DNA from 3 places in the Dysosmobacter sp. Sow4_B12 genome. Region 1 is predicted to be linked to each of the others. Evidence: a T-box and tRNA genes for the amino acid it is inferred to sense, from the RefSeq annotation. Region 1 holds a T-box; the other regions hold tRNA genes.

Region 1 (9,837 bases):
TTTAAAATATAGTCGATCAGCTGGTCCAGGCCGGCGCAGATGGCGAATCCGCCCTTGTCCGGCACATCCCGGAAAAAGACGTCAAAATACGTCACGCGGTCCTGATAGCCAGCTTGAAAATAGCCGTTGCCCATGGTCAGCTCATAAAAATCGCAGAGCATGGTCATGTTCAGTTTCTGTTCGGTTTTCATAGCGCACCTCGATGCTTACGTTTTGACCCCGCCAAGCGGTGTCTTGTCACTTGACTTGATTATAAGCGCGGAGCAGCGGAAAAGCAATCGTTTTTCAAAAAACATGTCAAAAATTTATCAAATTCCAATTGACAAGCCTCCCCTCCGCTTCTATGATGGGAATATCGGGCAGCAAAGCCCAGCAGAAAGGAATTACTCATCATGGATGTGATCTTAGGAATTGACATCGGCGGCTCTACCACAAAGGTCGTGGGCCTGCGGACCGACGGAACCGTGGTATCCATGCTGCGGGTCCGGGCGGAGGACCAGGTGACCAGCCTGTACGGTGCCCTGGGCAACTACCTCACCAGCAACGGCTTGACGCTGCAGGACGTGAAGCGGGTGGTGCTCACCGGCGTGGGCGCCAGCTATGTGGAGGGGGACATTTTCGGCCTGCCCACCTGCAAGGTGGACGAGTTCTCCGCCAGCGGCACCGGCGCCCTGGCCCTGTCCGGACAGGAGCAGGCGGTGGTGGTCACCATGGGCACCGGCACCGCCTTTTTGTGGGCGGAGCGCGGCGGCGCCGTCCGCCACCTGTGCGGCAGCGGCATCGGCGGCGGCACCCTGGGTGGCCTGTGCCGGAAGCTGGTGGGTATGGAGCGGTTCGGCCAGATCAAAAAGCTGGCGGAAAAGGGAGACCTCAGCCAGGTGGATCTGACCATCTCCGACATCACCTGCCACCCGGCTCCTACCCTGGACCCCACCCTCACCGCCGCCAACTTCGGCAACCTGGCGGAGGATGCCGCCCCTGCCGACCTGGCCGCCGGCGCGGTGAATCTGGTGCTCCAGGCCATCGGCACCATGACGGTGCTGGCCTGCCAGTGCTGCGATACCCGGACGGTGGTCCTCACCGGCTCCATGACCACCCTCTCCCAGGTGAAGCCCAACTTTGAAAATTTTGAAAAGCTGTACGGCATCCACTACATCGTGCCCGAAAACGCCACCTTCGCCACCGCCATTGGCGCCGGTCTTTGCAGCTTGAAGAAAAGGGCCGTGGAATAAGCCCCCTCTGAAAGTGCCCCCACATATCCGCCAGATTCCATAAAGCAGAAAATCTCCCGGACCGTTCACACGGTCCGGGAGATTCTTTGCTTCAGATGGTGCTTATTCCTCGCTGTCGCCCTCGTCAGCCTCGTCTTCCAGGCTGCTCATGTCAAACTCCAGCTTTTCGCCGCAGTTGGGGCAGATAACTTCGCCGTCTTCCAGGATGGACTCGTCAAAATAGATGGTCTCCTCGCAGGTGGGGCAGGTGGTGGCGTAGCAGTCCTCGTCATCCTCGTCCTCGCCGAAAATGACATCTTCCACGTCCTCCAGGTCGTCGCTGACAGCATCCAGACCGTCGCCCAGCTCATCAGCGTAGTCCTTCAGATCCTCCAGCTCCAGGGCAATGTCGTCCAGGAGGTCGATGATGGCGGCGATCAGCTTGCCCTCCTTTTTCTCGGTGTCCAGCTCCATGCCCTCAGCCAGGCCCTTCAGATAAGCGACCTTCTCAATGATTTCCATAGCGGTAGCTCCTTTCGTCATTTAAAAGTAGCGGTTTGATGATTGTGACAGAAAGGGGGGACGTTGCTCCCCCCTTTTCAAGTATTACTCTTTCACGCGGCCCAGATACTCGCCGGTACGGGTGTCGATCTGGATCTTCTCGCCCTCATTGATGAACAGGGGCACCTTGATCACGGCGCCGGTCTCCAGGGTGGCGCTCTTAGTGACGTTGGTAGCGGTGTCGCCCTTCACGCCGGGCTCGGTCTCGGTGACCACCAAGTCCACGAAGTTGGGAGCTTCCACGGTGAACACGCTGCCCTTGTAGCTGACCAGGGTGCACATGGTGTTCTCCTTGATGAACTGGAACGCATCGCCCAGAACGTCCGCGTTCAGCGGGGTCATGTCGAAGGTCTCGGGGTCCATGAAGTAGTACAGGTCACCGTCGTTGTAGCTGTACTCGGCGTTCTTACGCTCCACAGCGCCCTGCTCGAACTTGGCGGTGGGGTTGAAGGACTCCTCACGGATGGTGCCGGTAATGACATTCTTGTACTTGGTGCGCACGAAAGCGGCGCCCTTGCCGGGCTTCACATGCTGGAAGTCCACGACCACCATGGGCTTTCCGTCCATCTCAAAGATCATACCCTTCCGGAAATCGCCGGCAGTAATGGTAGGCATAGTATTTTCCTCCTCACAAATCTTATGAGAAAACGACCTGTGGAAGGACATTTTCTCTGTCTTTTCATATCTGGTGAATTACCGAAGATATTTTACCGTATGTTGCCCACTAATGCAAGGGTTTTTCACCCAGTTCTTGGTTTTTTTCAGATGCCGCCCGCCATTTTCCGGCGGCTCAAGGCCTTGAAGGGCGCTTGCAGGGCGTGCAGCACCTTTTGCCAGGCGGTGACGGCGCCGCCCACCGGCTCCACCATCAAGCTCAGCACACCGGCCCGCCGGGCGGCCAAAACGTCCGTCAGCAGCTTATCTCCCAGCATGGCGGTGTGGGTCCGGTCCGTGGCCGCCCGGGCCATGGCGGCCTCCAATCCCCGGGTGGAGGGTTTGCCGGCACGGCCCTGGTAGGAAACCCCCAAGTCTGCGCAAAATTCCGTCACCCGGCTGCCGGAGCGGTTGTTGGAGACGATCATGAAACGGATGCCGGCGCGGTCCAGGGCGGCGATCCAGTCCCGCAGGGGCTGGTCGGGCCGGCGGGTCTTTTTGGCCGCCAGCGTAAAGTCCAGGTCGCTGAGCAGCAGGGTGATCCCACGGCTTTGCAAATATTCCGGCGTGACCTGGGCATAACAGTCAAATATCCGGTCTGGGATGAGAGAAAAGGGCATAGCAGGCTCCTCATTTGCATACTGATAAAATCAGTATAGCAGTTTTTCGCGGATCATACAAGGGGGGAGTTGGCTGTGCAGATCTACCTGGCGGTAACGCCGGACGCCTATCAAGAGGCCTCCCGGTACTGCCGCTCCATCGCCCATGTGGCCTACCGCATCGGTCCGGGGTCCACGCTGCTGCGGCAGAGCGTGCTGCTGAAGGCCCGTGGCGGACTGCTGTCCGTCAGTGACCGGGAGGCCCCGGACATCGGACAGCCGGAGGCGCTCTGCGCCGCGGTGCTGCGGGAGTGCGGACGCCGGGGCTGCGGCGGCGTGCTGTTGGATTTTGAGCAGCCGCCCCGCCGGGACCGCATCCGCTTCGCCCAGACTCTCAGTGCCCAGCTGCGGGCAACCCGGCGGGTCCTGTACATCCCGGAGCGGTACGCCGACGCCGTTTCCGGTGCCGTTCCCCTCATCTGCACCGCCCTCTCCGGCGGCAGCTTCCGCCAGCGGCTCCAGGAGGCCGCCGACGCCCGGGGCGGCGCTGGACAGCTGGCGCTGGATGTACAGCGGCTGCGGATGGATTTTTGCCTGCCTGCCAGGACCGGCCAGGGAACGCCCCTATCCCCCGACGAGTTCCGCGCCTTGAAGGATCAGTGCTCCCCCGCGGTCTTTTTTTCTCAAGAGCTGTGCGCCCGGTACTTCACCTACATGCGGGACGGCGAGGCCCACTTCGTCCTGTTCGACGACGCGGACACCCTGCGGCAAAAGCTGAAGGTGGGCGCCGCCATGGGCTTTTCCGCCGCCTTTTTCATGTGGCCGGAGGTGCGGGACATTGCGGGACAGCTGGGCCTGCGGTAAAGAAAAACACAACCACCGGCGTAGCCGGTGGTTGTCATTAGACGGGCATAGCCCTTTGTTCCTCGCGGACGCGTTAACGCGTAATACGGTCTGCCAATTGCGTGAGGACTGTTACTTGCTACCCGTAAACGGGCTGGGCGACGGAATTCTTAGCTGTTCGCCCAGCTCGTCTTCTTTTAGTTGATTCTTGATGTACTCCGCAATTCGGCTCTCATTTTTTCCTACCGTATCCACATAGTATCCTCTGCACCAAATTTCCCGATTCCGAAATTTACATTTCAGTTCGCCGAATTGCTCATACAGCATCGTGCTGCTTTTTCCTTTTAGGTATCCCATAAATTTCGATATTGCAATCTTCGGTGGTATTTCTACAAATAGATGAATATGGTCTGGACATGCCTCTGCTTCGATAATCTTCACCCCTTTCCATTCACATAACTGTCGTAATATTCTTCCTATCTCTACTCGCTTTTCTTGGTAGAATTCTTATTCATCGCTTAAGCTCTTTTGAACCACTCGCTTAGCGAGTGGTTTTCTTTATACAAAAAGATACCGCACCAAACGGTGCGGTATCTTTTACGCATCAATAATAACGCTTCTTGTTCTTGCGGGCAGCCTCAGACTTCTTGCGGCGCTTGACGCTGGGGCTCTCGTAATGCTCTCTCTTACGAACCTCGGCAATGACGCCAGCCTTGGCGCAGCTGCGCTTGAAACGCTTCAGTGCGCTGTCGATGGACTCGCCGTCCTTCACATGAATTTCAGACATCTATATTTCCCTCCCTCCGAGGTATCCGGCTCAATCCAGGATACTTTAAGGGCCATACTACATGGCGTTAACAAAGCTATTATACGGACCTTTTGGGGAGTTGTCAAGGATTTTATGAAAAATCCGCAGATTCTGTTTTCCGCGAAAGGAATCCGGTCGCAAAAACTTCCACTGTGAGCGGGGTTTTCAGCTCACTGGGGCTTTACGATTAGGTTCACCAGACGGTTCTTGGCACCCCACAAAATCTCCCGATTTTGCGGGGACCCCGCATTTGACGCAACCGGGCAGGCAAAGCCCGCCCGGTTCAAGGTTTTTGCCTGCGGCAAAAACGCTTGTACGCGCCACTTGGTGCGAACGCTCACTGGGGCTTTACGATCAGGTTCACCAGACGGTTTTTCACCAGGATGGTCTTGACCACCTGCATGCCCTCCACGGCCTTGGCCACCTTCTCCACAGCCATGGCGGCTTCCACCACGGCGGCTTCTTCACTGTCGGCGGGGACGGTGATGGTTCCCTTCAGCTTGCCATTGACCTGGACGGCCATGTTGACGGTGGAGGCCACGGTCTTGCTGGCGTCGTACACGGGCCACTCCGCCTGGCAGCACATCTTGCCGGTCTGGGCGGCAAAGCCCAGGTTCTCCCACAGCTCCTCGGTGATGTGGGGGGCGAAGGGATTCAGCAGCAGGATGAGGTACTTCATGTCGCCCCGGGTGACGCCGTTGGCGGACATCTCGTTCACCATGGTCATCATGGCGGCGATGGCGGTGTTCATCTTCAAGTTATCAATATCGTCCGTGACCTTCTTGATGGTCTTGTGGACGATGGCCTCGTTGGCGGGGCTCACCTCATAGCTCTCCTTGGCGTTTTCCGCCAGGTTCCACACACGGTCCAGGAAGCGCTTGGAGCCCTTCACGGCCTCGGTGGACCAGGTAGCCGCCTGCTCGAAGTCACCCACGAACATGATATACAGGCGCATGGTGTCGGCGCCGTACTGGGCCACGATGTCGTTGGGGTTGACCACGTTGCCCCGGGACTTGGACATCTTCTCGCCGCCCTCACCCAGGATCATACCATGGCTGGTGCGCTTGGCGTAGGGCTCCTTGGTGGGCACCACGCCGATGTCATACAGGAACTTATGCCAGAACCGGCTGTACAGCAGGTGCAGCGTGGTGTGCTCCATGCCGCCGTTGTACCAGTCCACGGGAGACCAGTACTCCAGCGCCTCCTTGGAGGCCAGGGCCTTGTCGTTGTGGGGGTCCATATACCGCAGGAAGTACCAGCTGGAGCCGGCCCACTGGGGCATGGTATCCGTTTCCCGCTGGGCGGGACCGCCGCACTTGGGGCAGGTGGTGTTCACCCAGTCGGTCATCTTGGCCAGGGGGGATTCGCCGGTATCGGTGACCTCATAGCTGTCCACCTCCGGCAGCAGCAGGGGCAGCTGCTCCTCCGGCAGGGGAACCCAGCCGCACTTGGGGCAGTTCACCAGGGGGATGGGCTCGCCCCAGTACCGCTGGCGGGAGAACACCCAGTCCCGGAGCTTGAAGTTGGTCTTGGGACGGCCGATGCCCTGCTCGGTGACCCACTTCTTCATGGCGGGGATGGCCTCCTTGACGGTCATGCCGTCCAGGAAGCCGGAGTTCACCATGATGCCGGTGTCGTCCTTCAGCGTGAAGGCCTCCTTGGTGATGTCGCCGCCCTTGACCACCTCGATGATGGGCAGGCCGAACTTGGTGGCGAACTCCCAGTCGCGCTGGTCGTGGCCGGGCACGCCCATGACGATGCCGGTGCCGTAGCCCATCAGCACGTAGTCGGACACAAACAGGGGCACATGCTTGCCGCTGGCGGGGTTGATGGCCTCGATGCCGTCCAGGCGGACGCCGGTCTTTTCCTTGTTCAGCTCGCCGCGCTCGAAGTCAGACTTGTGGGCGGCCTCCTCCCGGTAGGCGGCCACGGCGTCCCAGTTTTTGATCTGGTCCTTCCACTGCTCCAGGAAGGGATGCTCGGGAGAGATGACCATATACGTCACGCCGAACAACGTGTCGCAGCGGGTGGTGTAGACCGTCAGCTTGTCGCCGTTGGTGGCGGTGAAGTCCACCTCGGTGCCCTCGCTGCGGCCGATCCAGTTGCGCTGCTGGATCTTGACCCGGTTGATGAAATCCACGTCCTCCAGGTCGTCGATGAGGCGGTCGGCGTACTTGGTGATGGCCAGCATCCACTGGCTCTTCTCCTTGCGGATGACCTCGCCGCCGCAGCGCTCGCACACGCCCTCCACGACCTCTTCGTTGGCCAGGACGATCTTGCAGCTGGTGCACCAGTTAACAGGCATGGAGGCCTTATAGGCCAGGCCCTTCTTGAACATCTGCAGGAAGATCCACTGGGTCCACTTATAGTAGCTGGGGTCGGTGGTGTTCACTTCCCGGTCCCAGTCAAAGGAGTAGCCCAGCATATGCAGCTGCTTGCGGAAGTTTTCCACATTGTCGTGGGTCACCTTGGCGGGATGGATGTGGTGCTGGACGGCGTAGTTCTCCGTAGGCAGGCCGAAGGCGTCGTAGCCGATGGGGAACAGGACGTTATAGCCCTGCATCCGCTTTTTGCGGCAGATGATATCCATGGCGGTAAAGGGACGGGCATGACCCACATGGAGTCCCTGGCCGGAGGGATAGGGGAACTCGATGAGTCCAAAGAATTTCTCCCGGGTGGTGTCCCCGGTGACGGCAGTAAAGGGCTTTTCCTCCAGCCACTTTTGCTGCCACTTTTTCTCAATGGCTGTAAAATCGTACTTCATATTTTTCTCCCTTTCGGATGTGATTTACAAAAAAACACCCCCGACCAAACCTGGTCAGGGGCGTTGAAAACGCGGTACCACCCTGCTTCAGCCGCCATACGCGGCCCTCTCGGCCTGTAACGGGGCCAGCCGTTTTGCCCTACTGTGGATTCAAGCAAAAGACTCCGGGACCAGTATACCGCAGGCTCCCCCACCGGCTCACACCAGCCGCCGGCTCTCTTTGGGCGGGACGCCCGGGCTTTCTTCCCATCAAAGTCGCTAACAGGTCTATTTTATGAGTGTTTCGGGTGTTTGTCAAGGAAAAAGCGGAAATTCTTCCGCTTTTTCGCCCTGCGTCACGTATTCGCCGGGATGACGGTGCCATCGGGGGCATACCAAGTAACGCCAGCCGCCAAATTCTCCGCCAGCCAGGCGTCGAAATCCACCTTTGCCACCGCTTCACCGCCCAGCTCATATTCGCCGCCGGTGGCCCACTCCTCCCGGTGGCCCAGCTCCTGCTGTTCAAACACACCGTCCCGGAAGGACATCCGGTAATACCAGCTGCTGCCGGCGCCGCCGGAGCCGATATAGACACCGTTTTGCCGCAGGTCCTCAAACCACCGGACGGGAAACACGACAGCATAAAAAGCCTCGCCTTCCTGGTGGAAAATCAGATAGTACCACCCCAGTTCCTCAAAGAGCATCACCAGCTCCGGCACGCCGTCTCCGTCCACGTCCTGCACCGCCAGCCGGTTCAAAGCCAGCTCCTCCGGCGCTTCGCCGTTCCATGCCCATACGGCTTTGTGAAACTCCGCCAGAGTCACGGTCCCCTGCTCCCGAACGCCCTCGCTGGTCTTGTGGTAAGGCGCGTCCTCTGTCAGTTCCGTTCCGTTGATCCAGTGAAAGGCGGCATCCTCCTCCAGCACCGGGAGATAGCGGGAAAGTCCCTCCCTTTCCTCCGGGGACATGGTGTCCCGCAGGGCAGCAAAGTCCACGGAGGCCAGAAGCTGCGCGGAAGCCTCCGGCATCTCTTCCGTCTCCTCCACCTCCGCCGGCGGTGAGGGCTCCGTGGGAACGGGCGCCGTTTCCTCCCGGGTACCGCAGGCCGTCAGAAAAAAAGCCGCCAGCAGCGTCAGAAGCGCGGCGACCAGCATCGGTTGTTTTCTCATAAAAATCCACCCCTACACTGTTTTGTCAACAGTATAGGGGTGGTCAAATATTATGTCTACTACTTTTCTGTTGCAAACTGACAACAAAAAGTTACAGGCGGCTCCTCAGTCCGCCGTCAGCACACCGCTGAGGTCCAGCGGCGTGCCGTCGCTCCACAAACGCCGCCCCGCAAAATCTCCGATTTTGTGGGGACCCCCGCGATTTGACTCAAATGGGCAGGCAAAGCCCGCCCATTTCAAGGTTTCGCCTTGCGGCGAAACGCTTGGACGCGCCACCGGGCGCGCCTTGCCCAGCTCAGTCCGCCGTCAGCACACCGCTGAGGTCCAGCGGCGTGCCGTCGCTCCACAAACGCTCTAAGGAGTAGAACTCCCGGGCCTCGGGGGAGAACACGTGGACCACCACGCAGCCGTAGTCCAGCAGGACCCAGGTGCCGTCCCGGTAGCCCTCCCGGCGGAGGGGATTCTCTCCCGCCTGCTCCGCCAGCGCCTTTTCCACGGCGCCGCACAAGGCGTTGATCTGGGTGTTGGAGCTGCCGGTGGCAAATACGAAATAGTCCGCCAGGGTGGTCTGCTCCGTCACCTGGATGGCGGAGATCTCTTTGCCCTTCTTCTCGTCCAGGGCCTTGGCGGCGATAATGGCCAATTCTTTCGGTGTCATATGATCCATCCTTTCTTATCCTTCGGGAGCCGGGTCGATGATGGCGAAGCCCGGTTCCTCCGTGGTGGGTTCCGTGGGTGCGGTGGGCTGCGCCGGAGTCTCCGGCGCAGGCTCTGTCTGGGCGGCAGGCGGTTCCGGCTCCGCCGGTGTCGCCACAGGCGTTTGCGGTTCTGTCTCCGGCTTGGTCTCCGTCGAAGTGTCCGGCGGCGCTGCGGAAGCGCCGGGGTCCGCATCTCCAGAACCAGTCGTACCGGGGTCCGTTTCCGTGCCGGGGGCCACCACGATGATCTCGCCGGTCTCCGGGTCCAGCACGTTGCCGTTTTCATCCACCAGCGGCTCCTCGTTGTTTTCCGCCGGCTCCTCTGTGGTCTGCGCGGGCTTTACCGGCGGCAGGGCAGCCCTGCTGTCCTCCACATGGCCGGTGGTGGAGCTGACAGAGCCATTGGAATTAACGGACATGATATCCAGATCGCTGAGGGTAAAGGTCTCCACGAAGGGACTGAGCTCGTTGTTCACCAGGTCCAGCAGCTCGCGGGCGTTAGGCACCACGTAGGACTGCATGTTCCGGTAGGTGCGGCTCCAGCAGGGCAC
Region 2 (9,837 bases), on a different contig from region 1:
ATATACTCAGCGCCGACGGAGGCCCAGGGAATGTCCTTGACGTCCATGGCGGTGAAGACGGGGTACTTCTTGCCGTTGACCACCAGGGCGCCGTCCTCAGCGGAGACCTCGCCGGGGAACTTGCCGTGGGTGCTGTCATACTTCAGCATATAGGCCATATACTCGGGGTTCATGAAGGGGTCATTCAGACCGACGACTTCCACATCATCGTGGGTCAAGGCAGCGCGGAAAACGAGGCGGCCGATACGGCCGAAACCATTGATACCGATTTTGGCTTTCATAGTCAAAAAAACTCCTTTCAAAATAGACGGAACAGAGAACTGCCGTCAAAACGTTTGCGCAAACGTTTTGCTTAATCGATTTACACGAGTATACTATCACACGGGAAACTTTTTGGCAACTGTCATTTCGAATAACAATCCGGGTTTTGAATTGTAATTTTTGATAAGAAAAACGTATTTTTGGACAAAGATGCGGGGAAATATGGGGAAAAGTGCTTGACGAATCAAACAGAGGGCCTTATACTGAAAGAAAAAATAGATTACGTAATGTGAAAACCGATTACGCAAGAGGAAAAGCCTATGAAAGTGACGATCAGTGATGTGGCCAAGCTGGCGGGCGTTTCCACCGCCACGGTGTCCCACACCATCAACAATACCCGTTATGTTTCCAGCGAGACCAAGGAAAAGGTGTACCAGGCCATCTCGGAGCTGGGCTATACGCCGGACGCCTCCGCCCGCAGCTTCCGCACCGGCAAGAAAAAGACCGTGGGCTTTATCGTACCTGATATTGCCAACAAGTTCTTCGCCACCATGATCGAGTCCGTGGAGACCTGCCTGGCGGCCCACGGCTACCATCTGATCATTGCCAACACCAAGGAGGATATGGACCGGGAGGAGAACAATATCCGCCTTCTGTCCGCCGGTCTGGTGGACGGGCTGCTCATTGCCAGCACCATGGATGATTTCCAGCGGTTCGATTCCCTCATCCCCGCCGGCTTTCCGGTGGTGCTGGTGGACCGGACCTTCGATGTGAAGAAATACTCCTCCATCTGTGTATCCAACTTCCGCCCCATTTACCGCAGCGTCTGCCGCCTGGCCGGGAAGGGCGCCCAGCGCATCGGCATCATCGGCGGCCTGCCCCGGCTGTCCACCACCCGGGAGCGGATCTCCGCCTACCAGCAGGCTATTGTGGACTGCGGCCTGCCGGAGGATGAGTCCCTCATCCGCTACGGCAACTCCATGGAGGACAGCGCCCACACCTGCCTGGACGAGCTGCTGCAGCAAAAGTGCGACGCCATCATCGTCTGCCAGGGCCTCATGGGCGGCGAGACCATTATCCACCTCCACAAGCGGGGCATCCGCCTGGGCCAGGACATCGACCTGGTGAGCTTTGTGGACTATGATTCCGGGATTTACCAGCTGTATGAGAACCAGATGGACTCCATCATCCAGCCGGTGGAGGAGCTGGGACTGGCCGCGGGAGAGCAGATCCTCAAGCGCATCGAGGACCCGGAGGCCCGGGTGTTCGAAAAGGTCCTTACCTCTACATACAAGCCATACAGCGCGGCGCCTGCCTGGGGCCGCGCTGACCGATGAGTGATAAACATACGGGACACGCCATCCGGCGTGTCCCGTGTTTTTGTAAAAGCGTTGTCAACGGATAAAGTTGGTCTTGACAGGTGGGTCCAGCACCGGCAGGGGGACTGTTTTTCCGGCGGCCTCCAGGACCCGCAGCAGCCAGGCCATGTTCCGGCCCAGCACCCGCATGTTCCGCATGCCCTCGCCGTCCCGGACCACTTCTTCCTTGTTCGTGCCGTGGACCATGTTCCAGTAGCAGGAGGGGACCTGGATCATGCCGCTGATGGCCAGATACTTGCTCAGCTGGTCATAGGTGGCGGTGGCGCCGCCCCGGCGGGCGGAGCAGACCACACAGGCGGGCTTGTAGCGGAAGCAGTCTCCCGCGAAGAACATCCGGTCCAGCAGGGAGATGAGGGCGCCGTTGGCGGAGGCATAGTACACCGGCGAGCCGATGACCAGACCGTCGGAGCGCTCCATTTTTTCCAGAACGCGGTTTACCAGGTCGTCGTCAAACACGCAGCGGCCGGGAGCCTCCTTGCACCGGCGGCAGGCGGTACAGCCCCGGATGGGCTGGCCCACCACGTGGAGGATCTCCGTCTCCACCCCTTCACATTCCAAGGTGGCGGCAACCTCCCGCAAAGCGGCGGCGGTGCAGCCGTCCATGTGGGGGCTGCCGTTGAGCAGAAGTACTTTCATATGAAACCTCCTTATGATGCGGCCTAAAGCCGCAAAAAAAAACACGAAAAAGGCGTTACGCCTGCCTGCGGGAAAGGCGGACGGCTGCCAGGGCCAGCAAAAGGCCCAGGGCGCCGACGGCGGTGCACAGCGCCAGCATGGCGTTGACGCCGCCCAGGTCGATGACATAGCCCGCGATGAGATTGCCGACCATGCCGCCCAGGCCGTTGGAGGCGATCATCATGATGGCCTGGCCCTGGACCCGGTCGGCGGGGGAGACGTTTTCGTTGGCGTAATAGACAGAGGCGGGGGTAAAGAGGCCGTAGCCCAGCATCTGGCTGGGCTGGACCAGCAGGACCCACAGCAGAGAAGGCGCCAGCAGAAACAGCAGAGGCCTAAGCGCCATAAAGGCCACGGACAGCACCATCATGCCCCGGCTGCCCAGCCGCCGCCACAGGTGGGGGAACAGCAGCGCCGCGGGCAGCTCCGAGGCGCCCATGAGAAACAGGGCCAGTCCCAGGTGGGAGGTGTCGCCGCCCCGGTCCGTGATGATGTTCACCGTGAAGCTGACAATGGGCATAATGGCGGTCATGACAAAAAATACCGCCGCCAGCATGAGGGAAAAAGACGGGTTGGACCGGAGGATCTGGCCGATAGAGTGAGGGCGGGTACGCTGGGTCTGAGGCGGCAGAACCTCTGTGGGGAAGGTGGGATACACGGCGATGATGGCCATGAGAAGCACCAGCAGAGCCATGTGGGTCAGCAGGACGGACTCCGTGCCGCAGGCGGCGGATTGGCGTCCCAACACCACACAGGCCACGGCGTAGGAAAAGGAACCAAGACCCCGGCCCAGACTGTAATTCACGTTCAGACCGGCGTTGATGAACTGCACAGCCAAGGAGTCCAGCAGGGGATAGATGTTCAGATCCAGCACGCCCAGAGCCAGGAAGATAAGGCCGGTGCCCCAGAAATCCAGGCGGGTGCAGTAAAACACCGCGTTCACCGCCAAACCCAGCCCCAGGCAGACGCAGAGGATGCGCTTGAGGGGAACGGTCTGGTGACGGTCCGCCCACCCACCCAGCAGCGGCTGGGCGATGATGCCGGCAAGGCAGCGGGTGGCGGCGAACACGCCGGCGTCTCCGCTGGAAAAGCCCCGGCCCAGCAGCAGGGCGGTCTGGTAGCCGGCAAAGGCGGCGAAGGCGGCCCAGTAGGTCAGCTGTACCAGGGTGTAGAGCACGTTGACGCGGCGCAGGGAGGGCATGGCGGTCATGACGCTCCCCCTGTCAAAAACCCCAGCAGCGGCTCAAAGTCCACGCCCTCCCGGAGAGGAAGGCCTTCGGCGGCAGTCCGTTCCGCGCAGGCGCGGATAAACTCCACCGCCTGTCCGGCTGCCTCCGCCAGAGAGCGGCCGTGGACCAGGGCGCCGGTGAGAACGCTGGCGAATACGTCGCCGGTGCCGTGGAACTCCCGGTCCACGCGGCGGGTCTGCACCGCTTCTGTGCGGCCGGAGGCGGCGTCAAAGCACATGGCGCCGGTGAGGTGGGGAGCGGTGGAGGCGCCGGTGAGCACCACGGAACGGCGGCCACCCAGGCTCAGCCGCTCCACGATCTCCCGGCAGCCGTCCTCCCCGGCGGGGAGGGCGTCATAGGGGATGCCCAGCAGCAGGGCGGCCTCCGTCAAGTTGGGGGTGATGACATCCGCCTGCTCCGCAAGGCGGGCCATGCCGGCGCACATGGCGGGCGTGTAGGTCTGATAGACATCACCGTGGTCGCCCATGACCGGGTCCACCACCACGACGCTGTCCGGCGTGCGGAAATCCCGGATAAAATCTTCCACGATGCCGATCTGCCGTTCGCTGCCCAGAAAGCCGCTGTAAACGGCCTGGAAGCGGAGCCCCAGGGATTTCCAGTGGGCGGCAACTTTGGGCATTTCGTCTGTCATATCCAGAAAGGTAAAGTTCTCAAATCCGCCGGTGTGGGTGGAGAGGAACGCGGTGGGCAGGGGGCAGCACTGGACGCCCATGGCGGAGAGAACGGGAATGGCCACTGTCAGCGAGCAGCGGCCGAAGCCGGACATGTCATGGATCGCGGCGACGCAAGGAGTTGACATAAAACAAAGGACCTCTCTTTATCATTCTTTGTTCATTGTAGCGCAGAATTTCCTATTGTTCAAGGGTGCAGAATGTGGTATACTACATTTGTCTTTGGGCCTTTTGAAAACGCAATACGCGCCTGTGAGGGAATCGGCAGACATGCGAGATTTGGGTGCTGTCACTACAGGGAAGGTTTTCTGTTTCGTCACTGGCCGCATTCAGCCTATGGTAAAAGCAGGCTTGTCCTGTTTTTATAAGCGCGGATCAAGCGTTGCGCTCCGCCTCGGTTCCTCGCCGTGTAAAAACAGAGGATAACAAAATAGCGGCAGGCAGCCCTGCCGCTCATATTTGCGGGCATGATGGAATTGGTAGACATGCGAGATTTAGGTTCTCGTGCAGTGATGCGTTGGGGTTCGAGTCCCCATGCCCGCACCACGTCGGAGCAAGCTGCATATCGCTTGCTCCGACTTTTTACAAAAGTCAGAGCGCGCTCATTTCGCTGCTCCTCCTCTCCAAATCGAACCCGCTGCGCTGGGCTTCGATTTGGTTTTGGGTGCAGACCTAAAAGCTGTGCCTCGAAAGTGTTCGCGCTTTCCACGTCGCGGACTTCGTATCGTTCGCGACGACTTTTTATTTTAAAAAGTCATCGCTCATTCACTCCGTCGATCCTCCTTTCCAACCGCGATTCGCTTCGCTGGGTTCGCGGTTGGGTGCGGGACGGGAAGTCAATGCCTCAAAAACGTTCTCGCTTATGCAGCAAAAACCTCCGGCTAGCCGGAGGTTTTTGCTGCATAGAAAACCGTATAAAGACTCAGAACGCGGGCAGGACAGCCTCGTCCGCCGCATAAGCCCAGTCTCCCTGCGGAGCTGGAGAATGGAAGCGGGGACAACGGGGCACAGAAGCCGTATCTGCCTTACCTGTGCCGCTGACCGATGCCAAGCCCCGCTTGACCTGCGTGATATCGCGGCAGCCTGTGGCATCGGCAAAGCAAGACACGTCCTCCGTGTTCCGAAAGAAGTGCCAGCTCGGCTGAAACCGATGCGGCCGTTTACCTTTTCAGCTCCGGCAAACTGGCGGCGGCCATGGACTGGCCCACCCGGCGGAACTTCTCGTCGGGCAGCGTCAGCTTGAAGCCGGCGGCAGCCTCGGGATACTCGTCGTTCAGTACTTGCTGGCACTTTTCCAGCAGAAGGTCGCCGCCCTTGCCGCTCATGACGCGGCCCAGCAGCAGCACATAGCGGAAGCCGTATTTCTCGTAATAGTACGCCAGGGTGTGGCCCAGGTAGCAGCCAATGGACTCGTAGACCTTGGCAGCCCGCGGATCATCCGCCTCCATCAGCTTTTGGGTGACCTTCAGCTTCTCGGCGGGGGACAGGCTTTCGTCCAGTTCAATACCGGCCCGGGGCGCCAGCTTGTTCACGCCGTCCTGGCAGAAGTACTTCACGCCGCAGCCGATGTCGCCGGACCACTCGTCCTGCATGGCGTCGGGGCTGGCGTCCACGGGGACGAATGCCAGCTCGTTGAGCCAGCCGGTGATCTGCCCGTTTTCGTCCACATAGCCCACGGCTTCGCTGGTGCCCATGGCGATGCCCAGCACGTTGTTGTCGTTCAGGCTCATGGTGCCGGCCAGAGCGGACACATCGCCGTCGTTGGCGACGGCGTAGGGCACGTCGCCGAAGGTGTCGGTGATGGCGCGGATATAAATGTCCTTCACCTTCTCCTCATACAGGTCCTTGGGGACCTTTAGAAAGAGGGAGGCCTTCATGGTGCGGTTGTTGATGTAGATTCCGGCGGAGGAGACGCCCACGGCATCCACCCGGGGCATATGGGCCGCGGCGGACTTCAGCGCGGAAACGATGCCCTCGTAATGGTAGGTGGGGTCCGGATTGACCTTGGGCAGCCACACGACCTCCTCGGAAAAAACCGTTTCGCCGTCGATGACAGCGGAGACCTTGCGGTCGGAGCCGCCGGCGTCAAAGCCGATGCGGCAGCCCTCCAGATGGCCGCCCATAGGAACGGGCTTATCCAGCGTTTCGGGGATGTCTCCGGTCAAGACCACCTCAAAGGGCTTTTCAAAGACATCGGCCATGAACTCCCAGTCAAAGGCCCGTGCTCCGCCCTCACAGTACACGCCGCGGAGATAGTCGTAGATGTCCTTGTCGTTCACATACACCTTGTAGCCGCCCTTCATCCACAGTTCAGTCTTCACCAGGCGGTCGATATAATAGCGGTCGGCGGCGGCCATTTCCGGCGTGCCGTGGATAAAGGTGTGGGTGGTGGCGATCTGGCCGCCGGCTCGCTCCACCGCGATGGAGACGGGCTTGGCGGCATCCTTCAAGAAAGCGCGGTTGAACTTCAGAATGGGGATAAATGCGGGGTCCAGCTCGGGTACATTCTTGCTGTCGATCTCAATTCCATACAGGTTCATACATCAGCACTCCTTACAGATAAACGCAACTCTGTCAAAAGATTTCAGAGGTTTTTCGTGTTCATCAAATCACCTCTGAAGCCGGGGCGGGCAACAGAGGTGTTTGATTTTTACCGTGCGCGGTAAATGCTGTTATTTTTCGTAGCCGTTAGGGTTCTGGCTCTGCCAGCGGAAGCTGTCCCGGCACATGTCCACCAGTGTACGCTCCGCCTTCCAGCCCAGCACCTCCGCACTCTTTTTCGGGTCCGCGTAGCAGGTGGGGAGGTCACCGGGGCGGCGGGGGGTGATCTCGTAGGGGATCTTGACGCCGTTGGCCTCCTCAAAGGCGTGGACCATGTCCAGCACGCTGTATCCGGTGCCGGTACCCAGGTTGAACACCTCCGAGCCGGTATGGCTCATCAGATAGTCGATAGCCGCCACATGGCCCCGGGCCAGATCCACCACATGGATATAGTCCCGCACGCCGGTGCCGTCGGGCGTGGGATAGTCGTCGCCGAACACGGAGAGATGGTCCCTGCGGCCCACGGCCACCTGGGAGATAAAGGGCATCAGATTGTTGGGGATGCCCTTGGGGTCCTCGCCGATGGTGCCGCTTTCATGGGCGCCCACCGGATTAAAGTAGCGCAGCAGCACCACGCTCCACGACCGGTCGGCCTTCGCCAGGTCGCGGAGGATCTGCTCGCCGAAATACTTGGTCCAGCCATAGGGGTTCGTGCAGTTGCCGGTTTTGGAGTCCTCCGTTAAAGGCATTTCGTTGTCTCCGGAGTAAACGGTGGCGGAGGAGGAGAAGATCAAGCGCTTGACACCGTACTTCTCCATGACCCGGCAAAGGGTGATGGTGGAGTTTAGGTTATTGTCATAATAGAGCATGGGCTTTGCCACGCTCTCACCCACTGCTTTTAGCCCGGCAAAGTGGATGGCGCAGTCGATGGGATGCTCCTCGAAGACCCGGGAGAGCTTCTCCTCGTCCCGAACGTCCAGGTCATAGAACACAGGCGTCTTGCCCGTGATGGCCTGGACGCGCTTCATGGACTCGGAACTGGAGTTGACCAGGTTGTCCACGATGACGACATCCAGCCCCCGGTTCAGCAGCTCCACACAGGTGTGGCTGCCGATATAGCCCATACCGCCTGTTACCAAAATCGTCATCTTGCGGCTTCCTCCTTTACGATCTGCACCAGCTGCTCCCACTTGGCCTCCATCTCAGAAACCAGCTTGAACTGCGTACGGCAGCGGATCAAGTTGTGGGCTTCCCGGTGCACGGCAAAATAGTGGTCGCCGTCCAGGTAATCCGTCAGGAAGCGGACGCCGCACTCCAAGGTCATGGTCTTGGCGCCCATGGGCAGCATTTCGATCTCCTTATCCGTCAAGCCGGGGCAGGCCTCCAAAAAGCCCCGGGTGTAAATGCGGAACAGCTCCAGGTCGATGGTCATTTTCCCCAGGTCCGTCTCATCCTCCGCGGCGGTAGCCGCGCCGAAACGGATGGAGTCACCGAAGTCATAGACGCTCAGACCCGGCATGACCGTGTCCAGGTCAATGACGCACAGCGCCTTCCGGGTCTTTTCGTCCAGCATGACGTTGTTCAGCTTGGTGTCGTTGTGGGTCACCCGCAGGGGCAGCTCGCCAGTTTCCCGCATCCGCTGGAGGGTGCCGGCCTCCTGCTCCCGGGCCAGCGCGAACGCGATCTCCGGCTGGGCGTCCTTGGCCCGGCCGCAGGGGTCCTTGTCCAGCGTCTCATGGAAGATGCGGTAGCGGTCAATGGTGTTGTGGAAGTTGGGGATAGGCTCGCTGAGGGTCTCCGCCGGGAACTGGGAGAGAAGCTGCTGGAAGGAGCCGAAGGCCACGGCGCTCTCATAGAAGTCCTCCGGCGTCTCCGCCGCCTGGAGGCAGATGCTGTCCTCCACGAAATCGTAGACGCGGTAGCAGCCGGTCCCGTCCTGGTAATAGCTCTTTCCGTCCAGAGTAGGCACCAGCTTCATGGCGCCTCGGGGGTCGCTGGTGTGCTCCGCCGTGAACTTCGTCACGGCCTCGATGTTCTTCATCAAGGCGGGCACGTCAAAGGCGTCGCTGATGCGCTGGAGAATATAGCGGCGGCCGGAGGTGGTGACCAGCAGATACGTCTGATTGATGTGGCCGCAGCCATAGCGCTCCAGGGAGAAGGGCGCACCCTCCAGCGGGAAGTGATAGGCGGCGGAGGGCTGCATCCACAGCTCCTGGGGATAGATCTTCTGGTCCTTCATGGTCTGGATGGCGTTCTTCACGGACAGCAGGTCCTCGGAATAGGTCACGCCATACCACACATCCTCCGTGGGCAGAACGCGGATGGTGCCCAGGCCCTTCTGGATCTGGGCATTGGCCACGGAGGGCAGGAAGTACTCGCATTTCAAGGGGTTCTTAGGCAGGTTTTCCTCCAAAAAGGCGGGGAATCCGTCCACGAACTGCTCCAGCAGCTCCTGCTGGAAGCCCCAGAGGTTCATGGATACCACGGTGTCGCCGGGCAGGTCCACATAGTGCGCTCCGTCCTCGGTATAGGCGGCGTCGCCGCCCCGCTTTTCAATGTGGGTGCGCTCGGTCACGGTTTTCAAAAAGCCGTCTTCCACCGTGCACACGCCGCGGGAAACGTAGCCGTTTTCCGTGACCGTATTGCGCACCAGGTAGCCCACCATGGCGTGCTCGTTGGGCCGGCGCTCCTCCTTGAGGAAGTCGTAGATGGTCTTGATGGCGGTGGTGCCGTAATAGTCGTCCGCGTTCAAAACAGCAAAGGGACCGTCGATGGCATCCTTCGCGCAGGCGATGGCATGGGCGGTGCCCCAGGGCTTTGTCCGGCCCTCCGGCACGGAAAAGCCCTCGGGGAGCTTGTCTACCTCCTGGAACACATACCGCACATCGAAGAATTCCTCCATGCGGCTGCCCACGGCCTTTTTGAAATCCGCTTCAATTTCATGCTTGATGATGAATACCACCTTGCGGAAGCCGGCCTTCCACGCGTCATACAGGGAATAGTCAATGATAATATGACCTTGATCGTCGACTGGGGTGATCTGCTTCAATCCGCCGAAAC
Region 3 (9,837 bases), on a different contig from region 1:
GAACAGGTCCTCATAGGCCCGGCATTTTGTGTTCACCAGGGCCGAAAAGCCAACTTTTTGCTTGACGGACTGGTATTCCCGGGGGGATAATCCCTTTGAAGGGACATCAATATACTGGTACTTGATGCGGCGCTCCTTGAACCAGCGCTCAGCCTTCTTCGTGTCAAAGGACTTGGAGGAACCAAAGATCTGAATATTCATCACGCATGCTCCTTATCTTCATAAACTGGAGGGATTTCCATGACGGAAAGCGCAAAAAAGCTGAAGGAGCTGGTGGACAGCTCCGACAATATCGTGTTTTTCGGCGGTGCCGGCGTTTCCACGGAGTCCGGCATCCCGGACTTTCGCAGCACCGGCGGATTATACCATCAAGAGTGGAAATATCCGCCTGAAGTGATTTTAAGCCATACCTTTTACGAAAGCAACCCCGAAGAATTTTTCCGCTTCTACCGGGCCAAGCTCCTGGCTCCCGACGCCAAGCCCAACGCCGCCCACCACAAGCTGGCCCAGTGGGAGGCCGAGGGCAAGCTGAAGGCGGTCATCACCCAGAACATTGACGGCCTCCACCAGGCCGCCGGCAGCAAGCGTGTGCTGGAACTCCACGGCAGCGTCCACCGGAACTACTGCGAAGCCTGCGGCAAGTTTTACGGCCTGGACTTCATCCTCGGGTCCCAGGGCGTTCCCCGCTGCCAGTGCGGCGGTCGGATCAAGCCCGACGTGGTGCTGTACGAGGAGGGACTGGACCAGCAGACCATGGATGACGCCGTCCGCTTCATTCACCAGGCCGACATGCTCATCATCGGCGGCACTTCTCTGAACGTCTGGCCCGCCGCTGGCCTCATTAATGATTACCGGGGCCACAAGCTGGTCCTCATCAACAAATCCGCGGTCAGCCGGGACCTGGCGGCGGACCTGGTCATCACCGACCCGATCGGCGAAACGCTGGCACAGCTGTAAGGGTGTGTCTTTGTACAAAATCACAAATGTCCGTCCAAAAACGACGCCATCCCAACCGGGATGGCGTCATTTTTACCAAAAGTCTCTTTTAAAAATGCAGGTGCATCGTATCATTCATGCAAAAACAAGAAAATTTTTTAAAATTTTCAGTTATTTTTCCGTTGAAAATGAAAGTGCATCATGTTAATATTGCAAAAAGAGCGTGCCGCCGCCGTCACCGAAAGGAGTCCCTCCCCATGATTTGGAAAGAAAACCGCGAAAACGCCTACTGCGAGATCACCCCCGCCATTTTGTCCCTGAAGGAGCAGTGGGAGAAAAAGAATTTCATCGATCCCAGACTGTACAAGGAGTACAATGTCAAGCGGGGCCTGCGGAATGAAGACGGCCGCGGTGTTCTCACGGGTCTGACCCGCGTGGCGGAGATCCAGTCCTACAACGTGTATATGGATGCCGCTGACCGGGAGCACATTGCCCCTTCCGACGGTATTTTGTACTATCGCGGTATCGACTGCCGGGAAATCGTGAAGGGGTCCGCGAAGCGGGGCCGCTTTGCCTTTGAGGAGGCGGCGTATCTGCTGCTGTTCGGCGAGCTGCCCACAAAGGAGCAGCTGCAGGATTTCTGCGTGCAGCTGGCCTCGTACCGCACCCTGCCCACCAACTTCTTCCGGGACGTCATTTTGAAAAACCCGCCTCAGGACTTGATGAACACCATGCAGCGTGCTATTTTAACGCTGTTTTGCTATGACGACAAGCCCAACGACATCGGCCTTGAAAACGTGCTGCGCCAGTGCCTGCAGCTGATGAGCAACATGCCGGTGCTGGCCATTTACGCCTACCAGGCCTGGCGGTACAGCCAGGGCGAGAGCCTGTTCATCCACGTGCCCCTGCCGGAGCTGTCCACGGCGGAAAACTTCTTGCGGATGCTGCGGGAGGACCGCAGCTACACGGAGTTGGAGGCCCGAACCCTGGACGTGGCTCTGGTGCTCCACGCGGACCACGGCGGCGGCAACAACTCCACCTTCACCAACCACGTGGTCACCTCCTCCGGGACGGACACCTATTCCGCCATCGCCGCCGCCATGGCCTCCTTGAAGGGCCCCCGCCACGGCGGTGCCAACAGCAAGGTCATGGCCATGATGTCTGACATCAAGACCCATGTGCGGGACTGGGCCGACGAGGACTGCGTGACGGACTATCTGACCCGCATTTTGAACAAGGAGGCCTTCGACGGCAGCGGCCTCATCTATGGCCTGGGCCATGCCGTCTACACGAAAACAGACCCCCGGTGCGAGGTGTTCCGGGACTATGTGACCCGCCTGGCCCACGAAAAGCACCGGGAGCGGGAGCTGGCCCTGTACAACAGTGTGGAGACCATCGGCAAGCAGCTTTTGATGGAACGGCAGCACAAGAGCGTCCTCTCCACCAACATTGACTTTTACAGCGGCTTTGTCTACGAGATGCTGGGCCTGCCCATGGAGCTGTACACCCCCCTGTTCGCCGTGGCCCGTATCTCCGGCTGGAGCGCCCACCGGATGGAGGAGCTGTCCGCCGGCGGCAAGCTGATCCGCCCCCGTTACGAGTGCGTGGAAGAGCACCGCTCCTACGTTCCCATGGAGCGCCGATAAGGCCCCTTTGTTTTCTCCCGCCGGAGACCGGCGGGAGAAAAATATTTTTGGAAAAGCAAAAATTATGGTTGACATTGTCGCCGGTTCTGGCTATAATAATCAAGCAGTCTTTTCCAGGGAGTATTCATTTGCGGCTGTGCTGGAACTGGTAGACAGGCCAGCTTGAGGTGCTGGTGTCCGAATCGACGTGTGGGTTCAAATCCCGTCAGCCGCACCAGTTCGGAAATCCCTAAAAGATGACCGCTCTATGCGCGAGTGGTGGAATTGGCAGACTCGCTAGATTCAGGTTCTAGTGTCCTTTACGGACGTGCGGGTTCAAGTCCCGCCTCGCGCACCAAATCCCACCGGAAGCAATTCCGGTGGGTCCCCTTGTGGGGTCTTAACTGCATATATACGCGCGAGTGGTGGAATTGGTAGACTCGCTAGATTCAGGTTCTAGTGTGCATTACGCACGTGAGGGTTCGAGTCCCTCCTCGCGCACCACGTCGGAGCAAGCTGTATATCGCTTGCTCCGACTTTTTAAGTCAGAGCGCGCTCATTCCACTGCTCCTCCTTTCCAACCGCGATTCGCTTCGCTGGATTCGCGGTTGGGTTTTTGGTGCAGGCTTAAAAGCCTGCGCCTCGAAAGTATTCACGCTTTCCACCTCGGAGCAAGCTGCATATCGCTTGCTCCGACTTTTTTAAGTCAGAGCGCGCTCATTCTCCCTGCTCCCCGCTTTCGGATGCAGCCCCCTGGGGTTCTGTTTGGTTTGTGAACCATCATTGGTTGAAGTAGTTATGTATCGCAGCAACGCAAAGGGACCTGCCGAATGGCAGGTCCCTTTGCGTTTGGGAGATGTATATGGGTAGTACTGGGGGAGAGTCCAGTATGGCTTACACCAAGGTATCCAGAACAGCCTTGAAGTCGGCGATGATGTCCTCGGGATCCTCCAGGCCCACGCTGATGCGGACCAGGCCCTCGGAGATACCGGCGGTCTTCAGCTCCTCGGAGGTATAGGTGGAGTGGGTCATGGTGGCGGGATGCTCCACCAGGGTCTCGGCGTCGCCCAGGGAGACGGCGATGGTGCACAGCTCCAGCTTGTTCAGAGCGGCGGCGGTGGCGGCGCGGTCGGCCTTCAGCTCAATGGAGATCATGCCGCCGGGCAGGCGCATCTGCTTCTCGGCGATCTCATGGCCCTCAAAGCTCTCCAGGCCGGGATAGTAGACCTTCTCAACAGCGGGATGGCTGGCCAGGAATTCCGCCACCTTCTTGGCGTTGGCGCAGTGACGCTCCATGCGGATATCCAGGGTCTTCATGCCGCGGGCCATCAAGAAAGCGTTGAAGGGGCTCATAACGGCGCCGGTCATATCCTTCAAGCCGAACATACGGCACTGGGTCACAAACTCGGCATCGCTGACGATGACGCCCGCGATGACATCGCCGTGGCCGTTGAGGTACTTGGTAGCGCTGTGGACCACCACGTTGGCGCCCAGGCTCAAGGGACGCTGCACGTAGGGGGTGCAGAAGGTGTTGTCCACGATGACCCGGATGGCGGGGTTATACTCGTGGGCGGTCTTGGCGATCAGTTCAATGTCCAGCAGCTTCAAAGTGGGGTTGCAGGGAGTCTCGAAATAAACGACCTTGGTCTTGTCGCTCAAGGCGTTCTTCAGATTCTCGATCTTGGTCAGGTCGGTGAGGGTGACCTTCACGCCGAACTTGGCCATGCCGTGGTTCAGCAGAGCATAGGTGCAGCCGTACAGGGTCTCGTCAGCGATGATCTCATCACCGGCCACCACGGCGCTCCACAGGGCGGAAGAAATGGCGCCCATGCCGGAAGCGGTGCACAGCGCGGCCTCGCCGCCTTCCAAAGAGGCCATCTTCGCCTCCACGGTCGCCACGGTGGGGTTGCCCAGGCGGGAATAGATGTAGCCATCCTCCTGGCCGGCGAAGCGGGCACCGCCCTGCTCCACAGAATCAAACTCAAAGGTAGAGGTCTGATAAATGGGATCACACAGGGAACCGGCAGCGTTCTTCACCTTGCCCACGTGGATCTGGCGAGTGGCAAAGCCCATCTTCTTCTCAGTGTTCATAATAAGTTCCGTCCTTTCTTTCCGGTCCGCCCCAGTGTCTTTCACCGGCGGATTGTTATTTCTGCGTTCAAAATTTCGCTATCTGCTGTATTTTCCGTTTTTAACAGGTCGGGAGAGAGAATTTAGAGAGAAAAGGGATGTTATCTGCGGAAACGTGGTGATGTTGACTATAAACATCAAATTTTATTTTTGAGTTTTTATCAACTTCTGACTATATACTATCACGCTTTTCCGCAAGGTGTTAGTATGGGATTTCCGCAATCTGTTACCGCTTTTTTTAATAACATGTTTGACTTCCCGCAGGAAGTGCCCTATAATGGGCAATGGCTATCCATGTATTTTAGGAGGTGTATCATGACCTTTCAGCAACTGACCTATGTTGTAGAGATCTCAAAATGCGGCTCCATCAATAAAGCGGCTCACAAGCTCTTTCTCTCCCAGTCCGGCATTTCCACCGCCGTCCGGGAATTGGAGGAAGAACTGGGCATCCAGTTTTTCGTCCGCAGCAACCGGGGTGTGGAGTTCACGCCGGAGGGGAAGGAATTTCTCAGCTATGCCGTCTCCCTGCTGGAGCAGAAAAAGCGGATCGAAAGTCTCTACGGAGAAGCCCGGAACACAAGCGCCCCCGTCCGTTTTTCTGTTTCCACCCAGCGCTACCCCTTCACAGAGGACGCCTTTTTGCGGATGCTTGAAACAACAGATGTGAACCGCTTCTGTTTTTCCAGCAAGGAGACCGGCATGGACGCCGTTATTGACGACGTATACGACCACCGGGCGGATGTGGGCGTCATTTTCTTAACGGAGCTGACAGAAAAAATCATCCGCCGCCTGCTGGATTCCCGGGAGCTGGAGTTTCACGAGATCGCCGCCGTGGCTCCCTGCGTGTTTGTCCGGGCGGATCACCCCTTGACCAAGCTGGACCACGTGTCGGATTCGGACCTGGCCGGCTACCCGTATGTCTCCTTTGAACACGACCAGGGCGTGGCCACGGATTTTTCCGAGGAATACCAGATCCTGTCTTTGAAAAAGCCTGCCAAATGCATCAATGTCAACAACCGCTCCACCATGATCAGTGTTCTGGCCCGGACAGACGCCTTTACCACCGGCAGCGGACTGTTGACGGAGGGGCTCAGCAATCCGCGCGTCGTTTCCATTCCTTTAGCAGGAAAGACTCGCGTCCGCATCGGCTGGATCGTTCCCAAAAACAGCAAGCTCTCCCCGCAGGCGGAGCAGTTCGTGGGCCTTTTGGAGCAGTCCGTGGCGGACTCCATCCGATTCACGGAATCCATGCACCAATCTCTGGGAAAGAGTTTTGAAAATACGAATCCATAACGAACACATCAAAAGAGAGCGCCGGAACCGGCGCTCTCTTTTGTACGCTGTAAGCTTTTTGAATGCTATGTTCCCAATCAGCCCTGGGGCTCAGCGGCCTCCGCTTCCAGAGCGGCCTTCTTGGCGGCCACGCCGGACTCGGCCACATCATACTCCCAGTTCCAGGGGTCCTTGCGGCAGATACCGTCGGCGAAGGGAACGAAGATGGACAGGATGCCCACGATGGCCAGGATCCAGCAGTACCATAGTCTGGGAATGATGTCCGTGGGACTCATGGCAATGCCGTAGGCGGAGGTCAGAGCCGCGGCGGTCAAGATCTGCGCGCCGTAGGGGATGATGCCCTGGAACACGCAGGAGAACACGTCCAGCAAGGAAGCGGTGCGGCGGGGATCCACCTTGTACTCATGGCTGATGTCCTTGGCCACGCTGCCGCTGAGGACGATGGCCACGGTGTTGTTGGCGGTGGCGCAGTCAGCCAGGGATACCAGCGCGGCAATGCCGAGCTGGGCGGACTTGTTGCTCTTCATCATGCTGCGGAGCTTTTCGATCAGCCAGACAATGCCGCCGTTGTGGGTGACCATCTGGGACATACCGCCGCAGAACAGGGTCAGGAAGAACACTTCGTTCATGCCGGTGAAGCCGCCCCAGATGCTCTGGGCGAAGCCGAAGATATCCAAAGAGCCGGTGGCCAGGCCCACGATGCCGGCGGCGAAAATGCCGATGGTCAAGACCAGGAACACGTTCATGCCGATCAGAGCCAGGACCAAGACCAGCAGGTAAGGCAGGACCTTGATGATGCTGTACTCCAGAACGCCCATGTCCGGCATGGTTTCCGGCCGGCCCATGACCAACAGGATCACGATGGTGATGAGGGCGGCAGGCAGGGCGATGAAGAAGTTGACGCGGAACTTATCACGCATCTCGCAGCCCTGGCTGCGGGTGGCGGCGATGGTGGTATCAGAGATCATGGACAGGTTGTCGCCGAACATGGCGCCGCCCACACAGGCGCCCACCACCAGGGGAACGCTCAAGCCGCCCTTGTCGGCCACGCCGACGGCGATGGGAACGATGGCGCCGATGGTGCCCATGGACGTACCGGTGGCGGTGCCCATGAAGGCGGAGATGATGAACACGCCGGCGGTCAAGAACTGGACGGGGATCAGGCTCAAGCCCAGGTTGACGGTGGCGTCACGTCCGCCCATGGAGGCGGCCACACTGGAGAACGCGCCGGCCAGCAGATAAATGATCAGCATGGTCAAGACGTCTTCGTTGGCTGCGCCCTTGGCAAAGATACGGAAACGCTCGTTGATGTTGCCCTTGGTCATGGCGAAAGCCACCAGCAGGGCAATGAACATAGCGGTGACAGACGGGAACTGGTAAAACGCCATTTCGACGCCCTGGCTCTGCAGGATGAGGCCTGCGCCCAGGTAAATCACAACGAACACCAGGAACGGGACGAGTGCCAGGCCACTGCCTTTTTTGTTCAAGGTACGATCCATAAATTTTCCTCCTCTTTCTTATCCGCTCCGCTGATACGCCTCTCTCTTAGTCTAATTGCACAGATTTGCCGGGGTCAATTCTCTCTTCTCTGTGTAAAAGTATATCATTTTTTGGAAGAGACTGTTAATATTAATCTTATATAATCAGCTATTACTTTTTTTGATACTAGTAACTCGTTTTTTTCATAGCGAACCTCCCAACTTTTCAAGCTCCCGCGCCATTGACTTTTCACCTCTTTTTCGGTATGGTGTTCAAGTCACTTATTATAAAAGTATGAAAGGAGCTTAATCCCCATGACTGGAACTGATCTTTCCGGGCTGATGGATCTGACCGTGGGTACTCTGACCCTGGGAAAGATCCTCACCTCTTTACTGACGCTTTTGGTATGCCTGCTGCTGGTCCGCATTCTGCTGAAGCTGGCACGGAAGCTGCTGGGCAGGTCCCGGCTGGACCTGCGGGTACAGAAATACCTGCTCTCCGGCGCAAAGCTGCTGCTGTACATCGTCACCGCCCTCATTGTGGTGGACAGCCTGGGCATCCCCATCACCTCCCTGGTGGCGCTGCTGTCTGTCGGCTCTTTGGGTGTCACCCTGGCCGCCGAGGATATTCTGGGCAATGTGGCCGGCGGGCTGGTCATCCTATCCTCCCACCCCTTCACCATCGGCGACTTTGTGGAGGTGGGCGGCACCTCCGGCACCGTGGAGGAGATTGGCCTTAACCACACAAAGCTGGTGACGCCCGATGGCCTCTTGGTCATGCTGCCCAACAAGGAGCTGGCCAGCTCCCAGATGACCAACTACACCGTCATGGGAAGCCGCCGGGTGATCCAGAAGGTCACCGCCTCCTATGACGCTCCCACAGATACCGTGAAGGCCGCCTGCTTCCAGGCACTGGACATGACGGAGCACATCCTCCCCCAGCCCGCTCCCACCGTGCGGTTGACCAACTACGGTGAAAGCGCCATTGAATACACCGTCTACTGCTGGACCGAGCCGGCGCATTATTGGGACGTGTACTTCGACCTGGGCGAGCACCTGCGCAAGGGCTTCGAGGACCACGGCGTGGAGATGACCTACAACCATCTCAATGTGCATATCGTGGAGGACCGGACCTGACCGCCGGAAAAGGACGCCCCATCCCCGCCAATGGCGGGGATGGGGCGCCCTTTTTTTCTGGGGTCCTTTATCGGCCGGCCCTGCGGTCCTCCTGGATGAGCAGCTTCAGCGCCTCCACCGCCACCTTGACGGAGTTGGAGGTGTCCTCGCTCTTCTTCTGGTCCAGGCCCGCGGCCTCCCGTTCCTGGTTCCACACCACATGGAAGCAGGAGCCGCAGCGGCAGCCCAGCGCCGCCGCCACCACGAACAGCGCCGCGGATTCCATCTCGCTGGCCTTGACGCCCAGGCGCTTCCAGCTGTCCCACTTGGCCTTCAGCTCGTAATACACAGGAGAGGCCTCCGGGTCGTGCTGGCCGTAAAAGCTGTCCTTGCACTGGACGATGCCGGTGTGCAGCGGCAGGCCCAGGGAACGGGTGGCCCGGGCCAGACAGTCGGCGATCTCAAAATCCGCCACCGCCGGAAACTCAATGGGTGCGTACTCCCGGCTGGTATGCTCATACCGGATGGCGCCGGTGGCCACCACGATGTCGCCGGACTGGACGCTGATGTCGATGCCGCCGCAGGTGCCGGTGCGGATAAACGTGTCTGCGCCGCACTTGTGGAGCTCCTCCATGGCGATGGAGGCGGAAGGACCGCCGATGCCCGTGGAGCAGGCGGTCACCTTCTCTCCCAGCAGCGTGCCTGTCCAGACGTTGAACTCCCGGTTATAGGCCACCTGTTTCGCATCGTCAAACAGTGCCGCGATGGCAGGGACCCGGCCCGGGTCGCCGGGCAGGATGCAGTACCGGCCCACGTCGCCGGGAGCACAGTGGATGTGGAACATTTTCTCAAGCTCTTGCATAACAGGCCACCTCACAAGTTATTTTTAAATAGTATAGCAGGTTTTCCGCCGCTTCGCAACGGCGTCACTCCTCCGCCAGCTTTTCCAGGGTCTCCTCTGTCAGACGGTACACAGTCCAGTCACTCATGGGCTCCGCCCCCAGGGACTTGTAGAAAGCGATGCTGGGCGTGTTCCAGTCCAGGCACCACCACTCCATGCGGCCGCAGCCCCGCTCCCGGGCAATGGCGGCCAGCCTCCGGAAAATGGCCTTACCGTACCCCTTGCCCCGGTGCTCCGGCAGGACGAACAGGTCCTCCAGGTACAGCCCGGCCCGGCCCAAAAAGGTGGAAAAATTATGAAAGAACAGGGCGAAGCCCACCTCTTTCCCATCCTCCAGGGCGAAGAGCACCTCCGCGTT

Evidence for each region. A T-box is a leader RNA that pairs with one kind of tRNA and senses whether it is charged. The one in region 1 lies ahead of leuS (leucine--tRNA ligase), so its partner is inferred to be a tRNA-Leu.
Region 2: it encodes a tRNA-Leu, which carries the amino acid that the T-box ahead of leuS (leucine--tRNA ligase) is inferred to sense. The anticodon was not compared.
Region 3: it encodes a tRNA-Leu, which carries the amino acid that the T-box ahead of leuS (leucine--tRNA ligase) is inferred to sense. The anticodon was not compared.

What each region holds. Positions count from the first base shown of each region.
Region 1 covers NZ_JBQKKR010000001.1:475,548-485,384, forward strand. Annotated here, with positions in the region: gene ACTQ4R_RS02500 (nicotinate phosphoribosyltransferase) at 1-191, opposite strand, end outside; gene ACTQ4R_RS02505 (BadF/BadG/BcrA/BcrD ATPase family protein) at 393-1,232, shown strand; gene ACTQ4R_RS02510 (CD1247 N-terminal domain-containing protein) at 1,335-1,733, opposite strand; gene efp (elongation factor P) at 1,818-2,387, opposite strand; gene ACTQ4R_RS02520 (YqeG family HAD IIIA-type phosphatase) at 2,534-3,046, opposite strand; gene ACTQ4R_RS02525 (hypothetical protein) at 3,122-3,889, shown strand; partial or broken gene tnpA (IS200/IS605 family transposase) at 4,001-4,372, opposite strand; gene rpsU (30S ribosomal protein S21) at 4,473-4,655, opposite strand; gene leuS (leucine--tRNA ligase) at 5,014-7,440, opposite strand; T-box leader at 7,494-7,702, opposite strand; gene ACTQ4R_RS02545 (hypothetical protein) at 7,776-8,588, opposite strand; gene rsfS (ribosome silencing factor) at 8,884-9,246, opposite strand; gene ACTQ4R_RS02555 (LCP family glycopolymer transferase) at 9,262-9,837, opposite strand, start outside.
Region 2 covers NZ_JBQKKR010000003.1:39,746-49,582, forward strand. Annotated here, with positions in the region: gene gap (type I glyceraldehyde-3-phosphate dehydrogenase) at 1-281, opposite strand, end outside; gene ACTQ4R_RS05270 (LacI family DNA-binding transcriptional regulator) at 582-1,598, shown strand; gene ACTQ4R_RS05275 (flavodoxin family protein) at 1,656-2,276, opposite strand; gene ACTQ4R_RS05280 (MFS transporter) at 2,332-3,525, opposite strand; gene ACTQ4R_RS05285 (pyridoxamine kinase) at 3,522-4,364, opposite strand; tRNA gene ACTQ4R_RS05290 (tRNA-Leu) at 4,698-4,782, shown strand; gene ACTQ4R_RS05295 (ROK family protein) at 5,397-6,776, opposite strand; gene galE (UDP-glucose 4-epimerase GalE) at 6,909-7,925, opposite strand; gene ACTQ4R_RS05305 (phosphotransferase) at 7,922-9,837, opposite strand, start outside.
Region 3 covers NZ_JBQKKR010000011.1:35,066-44,902, forward strand. Annotated here, with positions in the region: gene ACTQ4R_RS09950 (arsenate reductase family protein) at 1-201, opposite strand, end outside; gene ACTQ4R_RS09955 (NAD-dependent protein deacylase) at 241-957, shown strand; gene ACTQ4R_RS09960 (citrate synthase) at 1,194-2,582, shown strand; tRNA gene ACTQ4R_RS09965 (tRNA-Leu) at 2,713-2,799, shown strand; tRNA gene ACTQ4R_RS09970 (tRNA-Leu) at 2,832-2,919, shown strand; tRNA gene ACTQ4R_RS09975 (tRNA-Leu) at 2,978-3,065, shown strand; gene megL (methionine gamma-lyase) at 3,456-4,652, opposite strand; gene ACTQ4R_RS09985 (LysR family transcriptional regulator) at 5,007-5,984, shown strand; gene ACTQ4R_RS09990 (Na+/H+ antiporter NhaC family protein) at 6,062-7,483, opposite strand; gene ACTQ4R_RS09995 (mechanosensitive ion channel family protein) at 7,778-8,599, shown strand; gene udp (uridine phosphorylase) at 8,667-9,440, opposite strand; gene ACTQ4R_RS10005 (GNAT family N-acetyltransferase) at 9,505-9,837, opposite strand, start outside.